Regions from separate parts of the Acidovorax sp. GW821-FHT10E03 genome, predicted to be linked through region 1. Evidence: predicted binding sites of a transcription regulator. Region 1 holds the regulator's gene; each other region holds the start of a gene.

What was found. Region 1 encodes sigma-54, which starts transcription at its own class of promoters, with help from an activator protein. Its sites were predicted from a motif close to TGGCANGNAANCTGCTTT; they were not measured.
Region 2: a site for sigma-54 is predicted at 1,560-1,577, ahead of AC07OD_RS00280 (ANTAR domain-containing response regulator). Genes of this name have one in related genera too.
Region 3: a site for sigma-54 is predicted at 2,284-2,301, ahead of AC07OD_RS14725 (formate/nitrite transporter family protein). Genes of this name have one in related genera too.
Region 4: a site for sigma-54 is predicted at 950-967, ahead of nirB (nitrite reductase large subunit NirB). Genes of this name have one in related genera too.

The regions. Positions count from the first base shown of each region.
Region 1 covers NZ_JBWKMU010000009.1:30,444-35,310, forward strand. Annotated here, with positions in the region: gene lptA (lipopolysaccharide transport periplasmic protein LptA) at 177-833, shown strand; gene lptB (LPS export ABC transporter ATP-binding protein) at 830-1,615, shown strand; gene AC07OD_RS16710 (RNA polymerase factor sigma-54) at 1,788-3,377, shown strand; gene AC07OD_RS16715 (acyl-CoA thioesterase) at 3,469-3,951, shown strand; gene AC07OD_RS16720 (THUMP domain-containing class I SAM-dependent RNA methyltransferase) at 3,948-4,867, shown strand, end outside.
Region 2 covers NZ_JBWKMU010000001.1:62,995-67,861, reverse strand. Annotated here, with positions in the region: gene tsaD (tRNA (adenosine(37)-N6)-threonylcarbamoyltransferase complex transferase subunit TsaD) at 1-114, opposite strand, end outside; gene AC07OD_RS00285 (branched-chain amino acid ABC transporter substrate-binding protein) at 215-1,381, opposite strand; gene AC07OD_RS00280 (ANTAR domain-containing response regulator) at 1,589-2,215, shown strand; gene AC07OD_RS00275 (CmpA/NrtA family ABC transporter substrate-binding protein) at 2,806-4,050, shown strand; gene ntrB (nitrate ABC transporter permease) at 4,087-4,867, shown strand, end outside.
Region 3 covers NZ_JBWKMU010000007.1:289,685-294,551, reverse strand. Annotated here, with positions in the region: gene nirB (nitrite reductase large subunit NirB) at 1-93, shown strand, start outside; gene nirD (nitrite reductase small subunit NirD) at 300-656, shown strand; gene AC07OD_RS14730 (nitrate- and nitrite sensing domain-containing protein) at 822-2,132, shown strand; gene AC07OD_RS14725 (formate/nitrite transporter family protein) at 2,523-3,335, shown strand; gene AC07OD_RS14720 (bifunctional protein-serine/threonine kinase/phosphatase) at 3,480-4,867, shown strand, end outside.
Region 4 covers NZ_JBWKMU010000001.1:42,371-47,237, reverse strand. Annotated here, with positions in the region: gene AC07OD_RS00195 (bifunctional protein-serine/threonine kinase/phosphatase) at 1-808, opposite strand, end outside; gene nirB (nitrite reductase large subunit NirB) at 1,141-3,585, shown strand; gene AC07OD_RS00185 (type IV pili methyl-accepting chemotaxis transducer N-terminal domain-containing protein) at 3,606-4,397, shown strand; gene nirD (nitrite reductase small subunit NirD) at 4,480-4,867, shown strand, end outside.

The DNA.
Region 1 (4,867 bases):
GCCTTCCTGCCCAGGGGGACGCACCCGGCGGCCCGGCAGCGCCGGCTCCACGGGTGCAGGCGGCGGCTTCCAAGCGCCGACGGCCTCGGATGCCCCAAGAAGAAGCCCGCGGATGCGGGCTTTTTTCATGGCGCACGCCGTGGGGTGGCTACAATGACCTGCAAGATTCGTGCCCTATGAACTACCGCATCCTCCCCCACCTCCTGCTTGTCGCCCTGGCCTGCCATCTGGGCGCGGCGCACGCCGAAAAGGCCGACCGCGCCAAGCCCATGAACATCGAGGCCGACGCCTTGCGACACGATGAGCTCAAGCAGACCAGCGTGTTCTCGGGCCGCGTGGTCATGACCAAGGGCTCCATCGTGCTGCGCGGCGCGCGGCTGGACGTGCGCCAGGACGCCGACGGCTACCAGTACGGCGTGGTCACGGCCGAGGCGGGCAAGCGGGCCTTCTTCCGCCAGAAGCGCGATACCGTGGCGGGCGCGCCGGACGAGTTCATCGAAGGCGAGAGCGAAGTCATCGAGTACGACGGCAAGGCCGACAACGTGCGCTTCATCACCCGCGCCGAGCTGCGCCGCTACCGCGGGGCGGTCCTCAGCGACGAGATCACCGGCGCCGTGATCGTCTACAACAACCTCACCGATGTGTTCACCGTGGACGGCAAGCGCACCCCCGCGACCAATGCGGCGGGCGATGCGCCCGCGCCCGGCAGCCGGGTGCGCGCGGTGCTCGCGCCCAAGGACCCGCCCGCCGGTACCGCCGCGCCGGAGGCCGCGCCCCCGGCATCGGCGCCGGTGCTGCGCCCCAGCAACAGCCTTGGCGGCGGCTCCAAGTGAGCGCGCAGCCCGTCAGCCCCGGTCCTGACACCCAGGCGGGCAGCCGCCTGGAGGTGCAGCACCTGGCCAAGTCGTATGGCAGCCGCAAGGTCGTCAAGGATGTGTCGCTGGTCGTGCAAAAGGGCGAGGTCGTGGGCCTGCTGGGGCCCAACGGCGCGGGCAAGACCACCTCGTTCTACATGATCGTGGGCCTGGTGCGCAGCGACGCGGGCGACATCCGCATCGACGGCCATTCGGTGGCCCACATGCCCATCCACCGCCGCTCGCGGCTGGGGCTGTCCTACCTGCCGCAGGAAGCCTCCATCTTCCGCAAGCTCACGGTCGAAGAGAACGTGCGCGCGGTGCTGGAGCTGCAGCGCGCGGACGACGACGGCAAGCCGCTGTCGCGCGAGGCCATCGAAGAGCGTCTCACGGCCTTGCTGCAGGAGCTGCGCGTGGACCACCTGCGGGCCTCGCCCGCCATGGCCCTGTCGGGCGGCGAGCGCCGCCGCGTCGAGATCGCCCGCGCGCTGGCCACGCAGCCGCGCTTCATCCTGCTGGACGAGCCCTTTGCGGGCATCGACCCCATCGCCGTGATCGAGATCCAGCGCATCATCGGCTTCCTCAAGGCGCGCGGCATCGGCGTGCTCATCACCGACCACAACGTGCGCGAGACGCTGGGCATCTGCGACCACGCCTTCATCATCAGCGATGGCCAGGTGCTGGCCCAGGGCACGCCATCCGAGATCGTGGACAACGCCGAAGTGCGCCGGGTGTACCTGGGCGAACATTTCCGCATGTAGACATGGCCTCCACGCTTGTCACTTCGTGTACTGCGCTGCCCCCCGAGGGGGCCTTCGCGCCTTGGGGCGGCCCGGCGGCGCGGTACGGTGCCCCCACGCTCCCCGCTGCGCGTGGTTCGCTGCCCCCCGAGGGGGCGTTCGCGCCTTGGGGCGGCCCGGCGGCGCTCAATCAATGAAACCTGGACTCTCGCTGCGCGTCTCGCAGCATCTTGCATTGACCCCCCAGCTTCAGCAGTCCATCCGGCTGCTGCAGTTGTCCACGCTTGAACTCTCGCAGGAAGTCGAGCAGATGCTCGACGAAAACCCGTTCCTCGAACGCAACGCCGACGAGGCGCCGCGCGAGGAGTTTGGCCTGGAAGCCGCCGATACGCCGGCCCAGGCCGACGACTACAGCGCGGATGATGCTATTTTTTCAGGAGCTACCAGCGCAAGCAGTACCAGCGCTGAGGCTCAAAATGATGCTGAAACTCCGAGCGCGGGCGCCGACGAGCCCGACTGGAGCGGCGACGGCACGGTGGAGATGGCGCCCAACGACGCCGAGTGGGGCGGCGACGCCCCCGCCCGCAACCGCAACGACGCCGAAGGCGACGAGGCCGACGCCACCGAACTGGCCCGCACGCACGAATCGCTGACCGCCTTTTTGCACCGACAGGCGCTGGCGCTGCGCCTGTCCGAGATCGACCGCGCCGCGCTGCGCTTCCTGATCGAATCGCTCAACGACGATGGCTACCTGGAGGATCCGCTCGAAGAGCTGGCCATCAGCCTGGCCGGGCCCGACGACCTGGAGCAGATCGAGGAACTGGTGCACCGCTTCACCGTGGCACAGCGGCTGCTGCAGAGCCTGGAGCCCGTGGGCGTGGGCGCGCGCGGCCTGGCCGAGTGCCTGACGCTGCAGCTCAAGGCGCTGGCCGCCGACGAGGACAGCGACATCGACCCCGACACCGTGCAGACCGCGCTGCGCGTGTGCCAGCAGCCGCTGGAGATGCTGGCGCGGCGCGACGTGCGCCGCCTCACGCAGGCCTGCGGCGACAGCGAGGAGCGCACCCGCGCCGCCATGGCGCTGATCGCCCGGCTGGAGCCGCGCCCGGGGCGCCGCTTCGCCGACGTGGAGCGCAACATCATCATCCCCGACGTGATCGTGCGCAAGGCCGGGCGCGCCAATGGCCGCGACGGGCAGCACAACTTCATCGTGCAGCTCAACCCCGACGTGATGCCGCGCCTGCGCGTGCACGACATCTATGCCGGCGCCCTGCGCGGCCACAAGGGCGGCGAGGGCCACCAGGGCATGCAGCAGCGCCTGCAGGAGGCGCGCTGGTTCATCAAGAACATCCAGCAGCGCTTCGACACCATCCTGCGCGTCTCGCGCGCCATCGTGGAGCGGCAGAAGAACTTCTTCACCCACGGCGAACTCGCCATGCGCCCGCTGGTGCTGCGCGACATCGCCGACGAGCTGGGCCTGCACGAGTCCACCATCAGCCGCGTGACCACGGCCAAGTACATGGCCACGCCCATCGGCACCTACGAGCTCAAGTACTTCTTCGGCTCGGGCCTGGGCACCGAGACCGGCGGCAATGCGTCGAGCACCGCCGTGCGCGCCCTCATCAAGCAATTCGTGGCCGCCGAGAGCCCGACCAAGCCGCTGTCCGACAGCCAGATCGCCGAGATGCTCAAGGAGCAGGGCATCGAGTGCGCGCGCCGCACCGTCGCCAAGTACCGCGAGGCGCTCAAGATCGCGCCGGCGAATCTGCGCAAGGCGCTGTAGGCGCCGTGCGGGCGTGTGCGCGGCGCATGCGCCTGGTGGCCCATTTTTCCGCTCCGTTGCCGTCTTTCCCTCTTACTTCGCCACCCCGTCCATGGCCCGCATCGTCTTCGACCTTCCCGCGCACTTCGGTTTCGCCACCGAAATGCAGATCTACATCAGCCACGTCAACCAGGGCGGGCACCTGGACAACGCGCAGCTGCTGAGCCTCGTGTCCGAGGCCCGGGTGCGGTTTTTCCAGTCACTCGGCTACCCCGAGGCCGACGTGGGCGGGCTGTCCATCGTGGTCGGAGACATCGTGGCACAGTACAAGTCCGAGGGGTTCCACGGCGAGACCATGCGCGTGGAGATGGCGCCTGCGGACTTCAACCGCTATGGGTTCGACCTGGTCTTTTGCATGACCGAGAAGACCTCGGGCCGCGAGGTGGCGCGCGGCAAGATCGGCATCGTTTTCATCGGCAAGGCCGACCGCAAGGTGGCGCCGATCCCGGACTCCATCCGCCAGTTGCTGCTGGCCCGTGCCGGCACGCCGGATTCACACGTACTTTCCGAGCGCGTATCCTCACCATCGTCATGAATCAACTCCAACTTTTTCTCCCTTGCGCCGCCGGTGTGGAGGGCTTCCTGGCCGACGAGGTGCATGGCATCACCGCCCTCACGGGGCAGGACCTGCTGGTGGGCCGGGGCGGCGTGCTGCTGCGCGCCTCGTGGCGCGACGCGCTGCTGCTGAACCTGCACAGCCGCCTGGCCCAGCGCGTGCTGGTGCAGCTGGCGCACCGCCCGTACCGCTCCGAGAACGACCTCTACGCCGCCGCCAGCGACGTGGCCTGGGAAATCTGGTTCACCACGCGCCAGACCTTCAAGGTCGAGGTGACCGCCCAGCACAGCCCGCTGCAGAGCCTCAATTTCGCGGGGCTCAAGGTCAAGGACGCGGTGGCCGACCGCTTTCGCGCCAAGAGCGGCGTGCGCCCCGACGTGAACACGCAGTGGCCCGACGTGCGCATCCACCTGCACCTGACCACCGACGAAGCCACCATCTACATCGACACCTCGGGCGAGCCGCTGTTCAAGCGCGGCTGGCGCGAGGACAAGGGCGACGCCCCGCTGAAGGAGACCCTGGCCGCCGCCATGATCGCCGCCAGCGGCTGGGACCCCCACGGCGACAACCCCCAGCCGCTGTACGACCCCTGCTGCGGCAGCGGCACCATCGCCATCGAGGCCGCGCAGATCGCCTGCCGCATTCCGGCGGGCAGGCTGCGCCGCTTTGCGTTCGAGAAACTGCTGCCCTACCAGGCCCATGTCTGGTCTGCTATTAAAAATGAAGCTGAAGGCGCAATACAGACAAGCGCTGTACCTATTTTTGGCAGTGACGTCGCCTTCCGGATGGTGGATTTCGCCGAGCGCAATGCCGAGCGCGCCGGCGTGGCGGGCGCCGTGCAGCTGCGCGGAGGCGATGCGCTGCAGCGCATGCCGCCGTGCGAGCAGCCCGGCGT
Region 2 (4,867 bases), on a different contig from region 1:
CTGGCTGTGCAGGGCGTGGGACAGCAGGGTGGGAACGGCATCGCCCGTGGAGCGCACCAGCGCCACGCCGGTCTCGTCGCACGAGGATTCAATTCCGAGGATCAACAGACTCATGCCCCGAGTGTAAAACCCGGGCTCGCGAGGGGCCTGATGCAAAAACCCCTGCCGGCGGTGGCCGGCAGGGGTCGTGCATCCCCAGGGTCGCAGGCCGCGCCTACCAGCGGTCCGAGCGCATGCGCAGCTCCCAGCTGCCGCTGCGCAGTTCGTACACGCCCACCGCGCCGTAGCGCTGCTCGCCCTTGTCATCCCAGGTCATCGTGCCGATCACGGGCGCGTAGCCGTTGATGCCGTGCATGGCCTTGGTGATGTCCTTGGGGTCCGCGGACTTGGCCTTCTGGATGGCCGCCGAGAGCACGTACATGCTGTCGTAGCTGTAGTGCCCGCCGTACGCGGGCGGCTTCTTGTAGGCATCGATGTACTTTTCCAGGAAGGGCTTGCCCGTGGAAAACTCCTTGGCTTCCAGCACGGGCGAGGTGGCATAGACGCCCTCGACGATGCCGGCCCCCTTGGTCATGTCGGTGGTCTTGATGGTGTCGCCGCCCAGCAGGCTCACCTTGGTGTGCCCCACCTTGCGCAGTGCTTCCAGCAGCGCCAGCGCCTGGAAGTCATTGAGGGTGGAGACGATCACCTCCACCTTCGCGGCCTTGAGTTCGCCGGCCAGTTCGTCGAATGCCGTGGTCTTGTCGTCGAACGACTTGCGCACCACCACCTCTTTCTTCTCGGCCTTGAGCTGCGCGGCGGCCCCGTCGGCCAGGCCCTTGCCGTAGGGCGTGCCATCATCCAGCGCGGCATAGCGCGCGGCGCCCAGCTGGGTGGCGGCAAACGAGCCGATGGCGCGCGCCTGCAGCGTGTCGTTGCCCACCATGCGGAAGGTGGTGGAGAAACCCAGCTGCGTGAACTTGGGGTTGGTGGAGATGGCGATCTGCGCGATGTCCTTGGCCGCGTAGATGGGCGCGGTCTCGATGCTCACGCCCGAATTCAGGTGCCCGATGACGGCCACCACGCCGGCATCCACCAGCTGCTGGGCCACCGTCTTGCCGGTGGCCGCGTCGGCCTTGTCGTCCACCGCCACCACCTCCAGCGTCACCCGCTTGCCGTCCACGGTGTAGCCGCCCTTGTTCAGTTCGGCCACGGCCAGGTTCACGCCATTGAGCAAGTCCTGCCCGAGGGCGCCCAGGGGGCCGCTCAAGGGCTGTGCCACGCCGATCTTGATGGTGTCGGGCACCTTGCCGCACCCGGACAGGAGCAGCAGCGCCATGGACGCGGCGGTGGTCAAGGCCAGCCCGGCGGCGAAACGGCGCCGGTCAATATGCTTGTTCATGCGGAATCCTCATCAATATGTCAATGTGACCAGATGTATATGCGACGACGGAGGAAAGGCGCTATCGGGTATGCCCTGCCAATCGGCAAACTATTAGCAAGTTTCAGACCCTGCAAGGCAAGGCCCTTGCCGGGACCGGGCGCCCGCCCGGGGCGCACCGCTTCGGCGCACCAATTTGTGGCGTAAAAATTGCTTATGCTCCAGGGTATGAACGAGTCTCTGCGCATCGTGGTGGTGGCCCCGGACCTGGCCATTGCCGACCCCGACGACGAACACGCCGTGCTGCAGGCGGAGCGTTCGCGGGCGCTGCGCATCGGGCTGCTGGAGAACAATTTCAATCTGATCGCCACGCTGCCCGCGGATGTGTTCCTGAGCGAGCGGATCGCCCAGCTGCAGCCCGACCTGATCATCGTGGACGCCGAGAGCGAGGCCCGCGACGCGCTGGAACACGTGGTGGTGGCCACGCGCGACGAACGCCGCCCCATCGTGATGTTCACCAACGACGAGGACACCTCGCACGTCAAGGACGCGGTGGCCGCGGGCGTGTCGGCCTACATCGTGGCCGGCCTCGCGCCCCAGCGCATCCGCCCCATCCTGGACGTGGCGATGGCGCGCTTCCAGCACGAGCAGGCGCTGCGCGCCGAGCTCGCCGATGCCAAGACCGAGCTCAAGGACCGCAAGACCATCGACCGCGCCAAGGGCCTGCTCATGCAGCGCCAGGGCCTGACCGAGCAGGCCGCGTACGAGAAACTGCGCAAGACCGCCATGGACAAGGGCCTCAAGCTCGTGGATGTGGCCCAGCGCATGCTCGACGTGATGGACCTGCTCGGGTAAGCAGGTGACATCCTCCTGAGGCGCTGCGCGCATCGGTGCAGCCGCCAGAGGCCGCCCGCTCCTGGGGACGTCCAGACTGCGCAGGCAGTCTTGGAACCGCGGCCCCTGGCCCCTCCTCTCGAATCGCTGCCCGACTCGGGAAAGGGGACGATCCCCTCGCTGCGCAGCGGTCCTTCCCCGGCATCCCCGGCCTGGGCCACGCCCAGGTCCACCGGCTTCTCCCGGATGGTGCGCCGCACAAAGGCAGTGCGGCATTCACCGCGCGCACCACCTCCGCGCGTTTGCAGGTCAAAAAGGCCCCCAGCGCTTGATTCATTTGCGCAAGCAGCTATTAATTCAATAGCAAACCATGCGCCGAACTGATGCGGAGCCCGTGCGGCAAGGCCTGGCACGCCACTTGCATTAACCCCTGCGAGACCAATGGCGGTCTCACCCCCACACAGCACGGGCCCAAAGGCGGGCCGGTGCTGGGCGAGCCCTTCATCGGGTATCGCCATGGACAGAGGCGTCCCTCACCGACCGGTGCTGCATGTATGCAGGCTGCTCGGGAGGACGCCTTTTTTGTTTTCAACGCTATGAGGAAGTGCCCCATGACCGATCTGCTCAAAACCAGCCTCAACCGCCGCACCGTGCTGCAGGCCGCCACCGTGGGCGCCGTCGGCGTCAGCCCCGCGCTGCGTGCGCTGGTGCACGCCCAGGGCTCGGACGCGCCGGAGAAGAAGGAAGTCAAGATCGGCTTCATCCCGCTGACCGACTGCGCCAGCGTGGTGATGGCCTCGGTGCTCGGCATCGACAAGAAGTACGGCGTGACCATCATCCCCACCAAGGAAGCCTCCTGGGCCGGTGTGCGCGACAAGCTGGTCAACGGCGAACTCGACTTCGCCCACGTGCTGTACGGCCTGGTCTACGGCGTGCACCTGGGCCTGGCCGGGCCCAAGAAGGACATGGCCGTGCTGATGAACCTGAACCACAACGGGCAGGCCATCACGCTGTCCAAGAAGCTCGCCGACAAGGGCGCCGTCAATGGCGCGGGCCTGGCCAAGCTGATGGCCAGCGAGAAGCGCGAGTACACCTTCGCGCAGACCTTCCCCACCGGCACACACGCCATGTGGCTGTACTACTGGCTGGCGGCCAACGGCATCAACCCGATGAAGGATGCCAAGGTCATCACCGTGCCCCCGCCACAGATGGTGGCCAACATGCGCGTGGGCAACATGGACGGCTTCTGCGTGGGCGAGCCCTGGAACCACCGCGCCATCATGGACGGCATCGGCGTGACCGCCACGACCACGCAGGACATCTGGAAGGACCACCCCGAGAAGGTGCTGGGCACCACGTCCGAATTCGTGCAGAAGTACCCCAACACGGCCCGTGCCGTGACGGCCGCCATCCTGGAGGCCAGCAAGTGGATCGACGAAGGCCTGGCCAACAAGAACAAGATGGCCGAGACCATTGCCGGCAAGGCCTACGTGAACACGGGCGTCGATGCCATCAACCAGCGCATCCTGGGCCGCTACCAGGACGGCATGGGCAAAACCTGGGACGACCCCAACCACATGAAGTTCTTCAACGAGGGCACGGTGAACTTCCCCTACCTCACGGACGGCATGTGGTTCCTCACGCAGCACAAGCGCTGGGGCCTGGTCAAGGACCACCCCGACTACCTGAACGTGGCCAAGGCCGTGAACCGCATCGACGTCTACAAGCAGGCGGCCGCCGCTTCCAAGACGCCGCTGCCCAAGAGCGAAATGCGTACGAGCAAGTTCATGGACGGCGTGGTGTGGGACGGCAAGGACCCCGCCAAGTACGCCGACAGCTTCAAGATCAAGGCGTAAGCGCCCTGCCCCGTCCACCCTGCACAGGAGAACACCATGGTCAGTGCCGTCTTTCACTCCCCGCTGGATGCAGCCCCCGTGGTTGCACAGAACGCTATGAATAATGTAGCTAGCAGCGCTTCGCCCGCAAGCGCCAGAAGCCAAAAACAGTCAAAAATGGCAATGGCGGCAAGCCCTGCGCCCACGGCACCCGCAGCCCCCGCCGGTCGCGACTGGGCGGCGCTGTCGCGCGGCTTCTGGATGGCGGTGCTGCCGCCGCTGTGTGGCCTGGGCTTGCTGGTGGGTCTGTGGGCCGTGGTGTCAGCCACCACGGGCAACAGCATTCCCGGCCCGGTGGAAACCTGGAAGCAGGCGCTGGAAATCTTCAGCAACCCGTTCTACCGCAACGGTCCCAACGACCAGGGCGTGGGCTGGAACGTGCTGATGTCGCTCGAACGCGTGGCCGTGGGCTTTGGCATGGCGGCGCTGGTGGGCATTCCGGCGGGCTTCGTGATCGGGCGCTTCAACTTCCTGTCGCGCATGTTCAACCCGCTCATCAGCCTGCTGCGCCCGGTGTCTCCATTGGCCTGGCTGCCGATCGGCCTCCTGGTGTTCAAGGGTGCCAACCCGGCCGCCATCTGGACGATCTTCATCTGCTCCATCTGGCCCATGATCATCAACACCGCCGTGGGCGTGCAGCGTGTGCCGCAGGACTACATGAACGTGGCCCGCGTGCTCAACCTGTCGGAGTGGAAGATCGCCACCAAGATCCTGTTCCCCGCCGTGCTGCCCTACATGCTGACCGGCGTGCGCCTGGCCGTGGGCACCGCGTGGCTCG
Region 3 (4,867 bases), on a different contig from region 1:
AACGTGCTCTTCGTCGAGGAGCGCGGCCAGATCCGCCCGGCCCGCGCGGAGGAGCGCGGCGCCAAGGTCATCCCCATCCGCCAGGCCGCCTGACATGAAGCACCCCCTGAGTCGCTTCGCGCCTTCACCCTTCTCTCGATGCGCTGTGCGAGTCCGGGAGGGGGACGCCCCCAGCGCATGCGCTGGATACGCCCCCTTCGCGGCGGGGCGGCCCTTGCGTGGGGCACTGGTGTCGGCTGCGCCAGTTGCGCGCGCTGCGGGCAACCTGTAGCGCAATGAATCAATAACGGAGAACTCCCATGAGCGCACTTCCCATGAACAGTACCGACCCCCTTGCCTGGACCGACATCTGCGCGGTCGACGACATCCTGCCCAGCACCGGCGTCTGCGCCCTGGTGGCCAACCGCCATGTGGCGGTGTTCCGCACCGGCAGCGACCAGTTCTTCGCCATCGACAACGTGGACCCGAAGTCGGGCGCCAGCGTGCTCTCGCGCGGGCTGATCGGCAACCTGGGCGAGCGCGTCGTCGTCGCCTCGCCGCTGTACAAGAACCATTTCGACCTGCGCACGGGCGAATGCCTGGAGGCGCCCGAGCATTCGGTGCGGGCGCACGGCGTGCGCGCCGAGGGTGGGCGCGTCAGCATTGCAATGGCCTGAGGGCCTGCCCTTGAGGTCTCTTGAGGCCGTGTCCCGGCAACTCTTCGGGCCGGGTTGTGCGGAAGTGCATTGCATCGCGTTCCGCGCAGGCCCCTGGAGGCTTGGCGGGCGCGCGGCAGGTTCTGGGGTTAGCATTCCCTCGTATCGATTTTCTGGAGTTCCCGCATGCCCGACCAGGCCGCGTCCCTGACCGTTTCGACCCTTGTGCTGCGCTCGCGCCAGCTGGAGATCGACGCGGTGCGCCACCTCGCCAGCCGGGCCGTTCTGGTGGACACGATCGGCCAGCTGATAGAAGGTCTGCAGCGCGAGCGCGGCGCATCGGGCGCCTACCTGGCGTCCAATGCCCAGCGTTTTGCCGACATGCGCAGCCGGATCATCCAGGAGGTGCTGCCACTGGAGGCGCGACTGCGCCAGGAATTTGCCCAGCATGTGGAACCCGAACAGGGCGCGACGGCCAAGGCCTTGTCGCTCATGGCGTGGGCCCTCCTGGGGCTTGATTCTCTGCCCGCGCTGCGCAGCCAGATTTACAAGCAGGCGATGACCGCACACGACTCGATCGCTGCGTTCAGCCACCTGATCGCGGGTCTGATCGAGCTGGTCTTCCATGTGGCCGATGCCGCGGGGCTGCCCAGCGTATCGCGCCAGCTGGTGGCTTTGCTGCACCTGGTGCAGGCGCAGGAAGAGGCGGGCCAGGAGCGCGCCATGGGCGCGCTGCTCTATGCCTCCGGCCAGGGCAGCGACGCGCACCAGCAGCGGGTGCTGCACCTCATCGACGCGCAGGAGCGCAGCCTGCGCGTGTTTTCCGAGTTTGCCGATCCGGCCCTGCGTGGACGCTGGGAGCAGCAGCAGCTTGCCCCCGGCATGGCCCAGCTGGAGCGGCTGCGGCGCACGCTGTGCGTGGTGCGCCCCGGCGCCGCCCTGGACAGCAACCTGAGCGACGCCTGGTTCGACGTGTGCACGGAGCGCATCAACGCGCTGTGGCAACTGCAGGTCGAACTGGTCCAGCGTCTGCGCGAGGACTGCGAGGCTCGCATCCTCGAAGCGCAGCAGGACCTGCAGGACTCCAGGGGCCTGCTGCGCGGCCTGCGCGACAACCCGCCGCAGCGCACGCACGCGGTGGACCGGTTCTTCGACATCGCGGTTGCACCCACGTCCGTGCCGGAGGCGGCGGCCGGCACACATGGGGCCGAATCGGCTTCGCTGCTGGAACTGCTGCAGGCCCAGTCGGCGCGCATGGCCAGCATGGAGGCCGAGCTGGAGGCGGCGCGCCGCACGCTGAACGAACGCAAGGTGATCGAGCGCGCCAAGGGGGTGCTGATGGCCCGCCTGGGCATGAACGAGGAAGTCGCCTTCCGCGTGTTGCAGAAAACCTCGATGGACCAGAACCGCCGGCTGCTCGAGGTGGCGGAGGCCACGCTGTCCCTGCCCGATCTCGCCTTTGCGCAGTCTGCGCTGTCAGGCGCCAAGTCCTCATAGATAGCGTCGCGGTGCCCCGCAACGGGGCGGGCAGGCACTGGTGACCCACTGTGGTGCCGGTGCCGCACCGAGTGGAGGCTCATTTCTTGCAGTGGTCGCCGCGCATGCGCCAGAGAGGGACGGGCCACGCTCCGATGCACCATTCCATCAGGGGTATGGAACTTGCATGGAGAGAAGTGGTTGTCGGCTAAAGGCGGCTTGCCAACCCACCGTCCGTGGTCTTCCGCGGGCAAAGGAATCGCGCATCCAAGGATAACGGCGTCCCTTGCGTCTCCTCCAGATGACTGGAGGACGGCGCAGCGGACGCCGTTTTCTTTTTTCCTCCTTGCGCGTTCCGCCGGCCCGCCGTCCGGGACGCTGTCAATAGTCTCCCGTCCCAAAGGAAATTCAATGGCCTACCTTGCCCCTGCCGAGTTCGTGACCAAGATGGTCGACTCCGGTGAATCCAAGCTCCTGATGTCCACCCGCGACACGCTGATCCGCTCCTACATGGCCGGCGCCATCCTGGCGCTGGCGGCCGCGTTTGCCGTGACCGTCACGGTCAACACCGGCAACCCGCTGGTCGGCGCCATGCTGTTCCCCGTGGGCTTCATCATGCTGTACCTGATGGGTTTCGACCTGCTGACGGGCGTGTTCACGCTCGCACCGCTGGCGGTGTTCGACAAGCGCCCAGGTGCCACCTGGGCAGGCGTGCTGCGCAACTGGGGCCTGGTGTTCGTGGGCAACTTCGCGGGCGCACTGACGGTGGCGGTGTTCATGGCCATCATCTTCACCTTCGGCTTCAGCGAGGCGCCCAATGCCGTCGGCGAGAAGCTCGGCCACATCGGCGAGGGCCGCACGGTGGGCTATGCCGCCCATGGCGCTGCCGGCATGCTCACGCTGTTCGTGCGTGCCGTGATGTGCAACTGGATGGTCTCCACCGGCGTGGTCGCCGCGATGATGTCCACCACGGTCTCGGGCAAGGCCATCGGCATGTGGATGCCGGTCATGATCTTCTTCTACATGGGTTTCGAGCATTCCATCGTCAACATGTTCCTGTTTCCCACCGGCCTGATGCTGGGCGGCAAGTTCACGCTGATGGACTATCTGATCTGGAACGAGCTTCCCACGGTGCTCGGCAATCTGGTCGGAGGCCTGACCTTCGTCGGTGCCACGCTGTATTCCACGCACTACAAGACCGCGCCCAAGCGCCACCATGTCTGAGCTTCTCCCTGAGCGACCTCGCCGCTGCGCGCTGCGGGCATGGGGACGCCGCCAGCGCGGCGGGGCGACCCCCGCGCGGCGGCTGACGGGTGGGCCGCGCCGGTTGCATGGGCTGGCGGTGGCGTGCAGCGCCATGGACCGCTGATGGGCCACGGCACGGATCCGGGCGGGCTGCGCGTCACGCTGGGCCAGCACTCGCGGGCGGGGCGCAAGGGCGTCAACCAGGACTTCCATGGTGCCATGTTGCCCGGCGAGCCGCTGCGCGGCTCCAAGGGGATCGTCGTCGCCCTGGCCGATGGCATAGGGTCCAGCACGGTCAGTCAGGAGGCCAGCGCGGCCTCGGTGCGCAGTTTCCTGGACGACTACTACGCCACCTCCGACGCCTGGTCGGTGCGCCGCTCGGCCCAGCGCGTTCTGAGTGCCACCAATGCGTGGCTGCATGCGCAGACCATGCGCAGCCACGCGCGTTTCGACAAGGACCGCGGCTATGTGACCACCTTCAGCGCGCTGATCCTGAAAGGCCGCGATGTCCATGTGCTGCATGTGGGGGATGCGCGCATCTATCGCCTTCACGGGCAGTCGCTCGAGCAGCTGACGCAGGACCACCGTGTCCACCTGTCGTCGGCCGAATCGTTCCTGGGCCGCGCGCTTGGCACGAGTGCCCATGTCGAGATCGACTATTGCTGCCTGCCGGCCGATGTGGGGGCCCTCTACGTGCTGGCCACCGACGGTGCGTACACGCATTTCGATGCAGCCGCAGTGCATGCGGCTCTGGCACGGTTTCCCGGGGACTTCGATCAGGCCGCGCAAGATATCGTGGAGGGTGCGCAGGCCCGCGGCGCCGACGACGACATGACCGTGCAGATCCTGCGCATCGATGCGCTGCCCGATCCTGAAGCCCACCGCCTGCATGCGCTGCGCGAAGGCCTCGCGTTCGCGCCGCCGCTGTCGCCCAGGATGCGTTTCGAAGGCTACACCGTGGTGCGCGAACTGCACGCGAGCGCGCGCAGCCACGTGCACCTCGCGGTGGACGACGCGACGGGGCAGCAGGTGGTGCTGAAGACTCCATCGACGGCGTTGCGCGATGACGCCGGCTATCTCAACAGCTTCCTGCTGGAAGAGTGGGTGGCGCGGCGTATTCATAGCCCCCATGTGCTCCGGCCACACACCAGCGACCGGCCGCGCCAGCATGTCTACGTGGCCATGGAATTCGTGGAGGGCCAGACCCTGGCGCAGTGGATGATCGACCATCCCCGCCCGGATCTCGACGCGGTGCGCAGCCTGGTGGCGCAAGTGGCGAAGGGACTGCAGGCCTTCCATGGCAAGGAAATGCTGCACCAGGACCTGCGGCCGGAGAACGTGATGATTGACCGCACGGGAACCGCCCGGATCATCGACTTCGGCTCCACGCTGGTCGCTGGCCTGGCCGAGGAAGCGCACGGCCTGGACATGGGCTCATCCATTGCCGGCACCTTGCAGTACACCGCGCCGGAGTATTTTGCGGGCATGGGGGGCAGCGCGCGTTCCGACCT
Region 4 (4,867 bases), on a different contig from region 1:
CCACCAGGGCCGCCACCGTGAGGCCATCCACGGTGTCGCCCACCTTGAGCAGGGGCAGCACGGGCAGGTCCTGCGCACGGCGGGATTCATCCTGCAGCGTGGCCTCCAGAACGCCCTGCACCTGCACGATCAGCGCGGTCACGTTGTCGCTGCTGCCTCGGCGCAGCGCGGCCTGCACCAGCCCGTCGCTCAGGGCCTGCGCCGGCCCGCCCTGGCGCAGCAGCTGGCGCAGTTCGCGCACGGGAAGGCTGCCGTGCACGCCATCGGAGAGCAGCACGAACAGGTCGCCGCTGTGCAGTTCGCCCTGGCTGTAGTCCACCACCACATGGTCATCCAGGCCCATGGCACGGGTGAGCTGGTGGGCGAAGTCGTGCTGCGACATCACGTGGTCGGCGGTCAGCTGCTGCAGCCGGCCGCCGCGCAGCAGGTAGGCCCGCGTGTCGCCCACATGGGCCAGCGTGTACGACTGGCCGCGCAGCACCAGCGCGGTCACGGTGGTCAGCCCCACCGCGGGCTGGCGGCGCCGGTTCATGGACGCGAGCCAGCCGTTGTGGGCGGACAGGATGCGGTCCAGCGCCACCGTGGTATCCCAGGTGTCGGGCGTGGCGAAGTAGTCGTTCACCAGCGTGTTGACCGTGGTCTGGGCGGCCTCGCGGCCATTGCCGCCGGTGCTCACGCCATCGGCGATGGCGGCGATGGCACCCCGCTCGCGCTCGCGCCCCTGCCCGGACACCAGCGCGGCGAAGTCCTCGTTCAACGCCTTGCGCCCGGCCTGCGAGGTGTAGCCAAAGTCCAGTTCAAAACTCATGCACCAGCTCCATGCAGGTTTCATGCCCAAGGTGGTGCATGCCGCGCCCGCCGGGTGCGCGGGGCGGCACGGGTCCGGCCCCGGCCTGCCCCATTCTCCGGGCCCGGCGCCAGCCCGCGCCCCAGATGCGTGCAGGGCGACTGGCACAAGCATTGCTTAACGTAGGCAACGACCCTGCGGGGTCCCGCAATTCAGCCGTGCAATGGCGCACCGAGGAGTTGTACGGACAAAGGCGTCCCCACATGCCGTTTCGAATCGCATTCGAAGCAGCATCGTGTGGACGCCTTTTTTGTTTTTCGCGCCGCCCCGGCGGCGCAACGGACGGAGTCACGATGAAAAAGCTCAAGCTGGTGATGGTGGGGAACGGCATGGCCGGTGTGCGCACGCTGGAAGAGCTGCTCAAGATTGCCCCCGATCTGTACGACATCACGGTGTTCGGCGCCGAGCCGCACCCCAACTACAACCGCATCCTGCTCTCGCCCGTGCTGGCCGGCGAGCAGACCATCGACGAGATCATTCTGAACGACTGGTCCTGGTATGCCGACAACCACATCACGCTGCACACCGGCTTCACGGTGACCGACGTGGACCGCGTGCGCCGCGTGGTCAGCGCGACCAGTGCCGCAGGCGATGTGATCACCGCCGAATACGACCGCCTGATCATGGCCACCGGCTCGAACCCGTTCATCCTGCCCGTGCCGGGCAAGGACTTGAAGGGTGTGCTGGCCTACCGCGACATCGCCGACACCCAGGCCATGATCGACGCCGCCGCCACTTACAAACACGCCGTGGTCATCGGTGGCGGCCTGCTGGGCCTGGAGGCCGCCAACGGCCTCATGAAGCGCGGCATGCAGGTCACCGTGGTGCACGTGGCGGGCTGGCTCATGGAACGCCAGCTGGACGACGTGGCGGGCAAGATGCTGCAGGATTCGCTGCAGCAGCGCGGCATGCAGTTCCTGATCGGCGCGCAGACGCAGGAACTGGTGGGCAACGCCGATGGCCGCGTGGCAGGCATCAAGTTCAAGGATGGCACCGAGGTGCCCGCCGACCTCGTGGTGATGGCCGTGGGCATCCGCCCCAACACGCAGCTCGCCGAAAAGATGCGCCTGCACGTGAACCGCGGCATCGTGGTGAGCGACACGCTGCAGACCACCACCGACGCGCGCATCTACGCCGTGGGCGAGTGCGCCGCGCACCGGGGCATCGCCTATGGCCTGGTGGCCCCGCTGTTCGAGCAGGGCAAGGTGCTGGCCAACCACCTGGCCGAGTTCGGCATCGGCCGCTACCAGGGCTCACTGACCTCCACCAAGCTCAAGGTCACCGGCATCGACCTGTTCTCGGCCGGCGACTTCCAGGGCGGCGAAGGCACCGAGGAAATCGTGATGAGCGACCCCTTCGGCGGCGTGTACAAGAAACTGGTGCTCAAGGACGACAAGCTCGTGGGCGCGTGCCTGTACGGCGACACGGTGGACGGCAGCTGGTATTTCAAGCTGCTGCGCGACGGCCGCACGGTGAGCGACATCCGCGACCGGCTCATGTTCGGCGAATCCAACATGGGCGACACGGGCCACCAGGGCCAGAGCAAGGCCGCCGCCATGCAGGACAGCGACGAGGTCTGCGGCTGCAACGGCGTGACCAAGGGCTCCATCTGCAAGGCCATCAAGGAAAAAGGCCTGTTCACGCTGGATGAAGTGCGCAAGCACACCAAGGCCAGCGCATCCTGCGGCTCGTGCACCGGGCTGGTGGAGCAGATCATCATGTTCACGGCGGGCGGCGACTACAGCGCCACGCCCAAGACCAAGGCCATGTGCGGCTGCACCGACCACGGCCACCAGGCCGTGCGCGATGCGATCCGCACAGCCAAGCTGGTGACCATCGCCGACGTGTTCAGGTTCATGGAATGGAAGACGCCCAATGGCTGCGCCAGCTGCCGCCCCGCGGTCAACTACTACCTCATCAGCACCTGGCCCAAGGAGGCCAGGGACGACCCGCAAAGCCGCTTCATCAACGAACGCAGCCACGCCAACATCCAGAAAGACGGCACCTACAGCGTCATCCCGCGCATGTGGGGCGGCGAGACCACGGCCGACGAACTGCGCCGCATCGCCGATGCGGTGGACAAATACAAGATCCCCACCGTCAAGGTCACGGGAGGCCAGCGCATCGATTTGCTGGGCGTGAAGAAGGAAGACCTGGTCAATGTGTGGAAGGACATCGGCATGCCCAGCGGCCACGCCTACGCCAAGGCCCTGCGCACCGTGAAGACCTGCGTGGGCAGCGAGTGGTGCCGCATGGGCACCCAGGACAGCACGCAAATGGGCAAGGACCTGGAGCGCGCCATGTGGCGCATGTACGCGCCGCACAAGGTGAAGTTCGCGGTGTCGGGCTGCCCGCGCAACTGCGCCGAGGCCGGCATCAAGGACGTGGGCATCATCGGCGTGGACTCGGGCTGGGAGATGTACGTGGCCGGCAACGGCGGCATCAAGACCGAGGTGGCGCACTTCTTCACCAAGCTCAAGACGTCAGAAGAAGTGCTGGAGTACACCGGCGCGTTCTGCGAGCTGTACCGCCAGGAGGGCTGGTACCTGGAGCGCACCGTGCACTACGTGGACCGCGTGGGCCTGGACTACGTGAAAAAACGCATCCTCGAAGACCACGAAGGCCGCAAGGCCCTGTGGGAGCAGCTGCAGTTCGCGCTCGACGGCGAGCCCGACCCCTGGTTCGAGTTCGACAAGGCGGCGGTGGACACCCGCCAATTCGCCCCCCTGGGCGCCTGAGTCCCCACGGAGCACATCCCATGCAACGCAGAACCCTCCTGACCGCCGCGGCCTGCGGCGCCCTGGCCCCGCTGGGCAACGCCCACGCCCAGGTCACCGACCTCAACGACGCCATCAACAAGGCCGGGCGCCAGCGCATGCTGAGCCAGCGCGTGGGCAAGGCCTGGCTGGCCCTGTCCCACAAGGCCGACACGCCCACGGCGCGCCAGGTGCTGGGCCAGTCCATCGCGCTGTTCGAGCGCCAGCTGGCGGAGCTCAAGGCCTTTGCCCCCTCGCCCGCCATCCGCGAGACCTATCTGAAGCTGGAAACCGCCTGGGCCGCCCACAAGGTCACGCTGGCGGCCGAAACCTCGTCCGCCGACAACGCCAGCGCCATGCTGCAGGCCGATGCCAAGGTGCTGGCCCTGGCCCATCAGGGCACCACGCAGTACGAAGCCGCGCTGGGCAAGCCCGTGGGCCAATTGGTCAACGTTGCGGGCCGCCAGCGCATGCTGAGCCAGCGCATGGCCAAGTTCTACCTGGCCGCCATGCTGCCCGTGGACGCGGCCACCGCCACCACCGAGATCGCCAAGGCGCGCGGCGAATTCATCGCCGCCACCGAGCTGCTGCGCAACGCCCCCCAGGCCACCAGCCGCATCCGCCAGGAGCTGCAGCTGGCCGACGGGCAGTGGGTTTTTTTCGACGCCGCGCTGCAGCGCATGCAGGGCGGCGGCAACGTGAACCGCCAGGTGGCCGAGGTGTTCGTGGCCAGCGAGAACCTGCTCTCCAGCATGGACCGCGTGACCGGCCTGTACGCCGCGCTTTCCGCCTGAGCCCGGCTGTTCGTCCGGTACCCCGTCCCACGGCCCCACGCCCCCGCAACACAAAAAAATCGAAGGAATCATCGCCATGACCATGACCACGACCACCCCCGCCGACTGGAAGCTGATCTGCCGCGTGGACGACATCCCCGAGCTGGGCTCGCGCCGCGTGGCGCGCCCCCAGGGCCTGGACGTGGCCGTGTTCCGCAACGATGCCGGCGGCGTGTTCGCGCTGCTGGACCGCTGCCCGCACAAGGGCGGCCCGCTGTCGCAGGGCATCGTGTTTGGCACCCACGTGGCGTGCCCGCTGCACAACTGGACCATCGGCCTGCGCGACGGCCAGGCCTCGGCGCCCGACGAAGGCTGCACGCCGCGTTTCGCCGTGAAGGTGGAAGACGGCAGCGTGTACCTGGACGCCACGGAACTGGCCTCGCACGCGCTGGACCTGGCACGGCCGCTGGCCGGGCCCGCGCGGCGCGGCG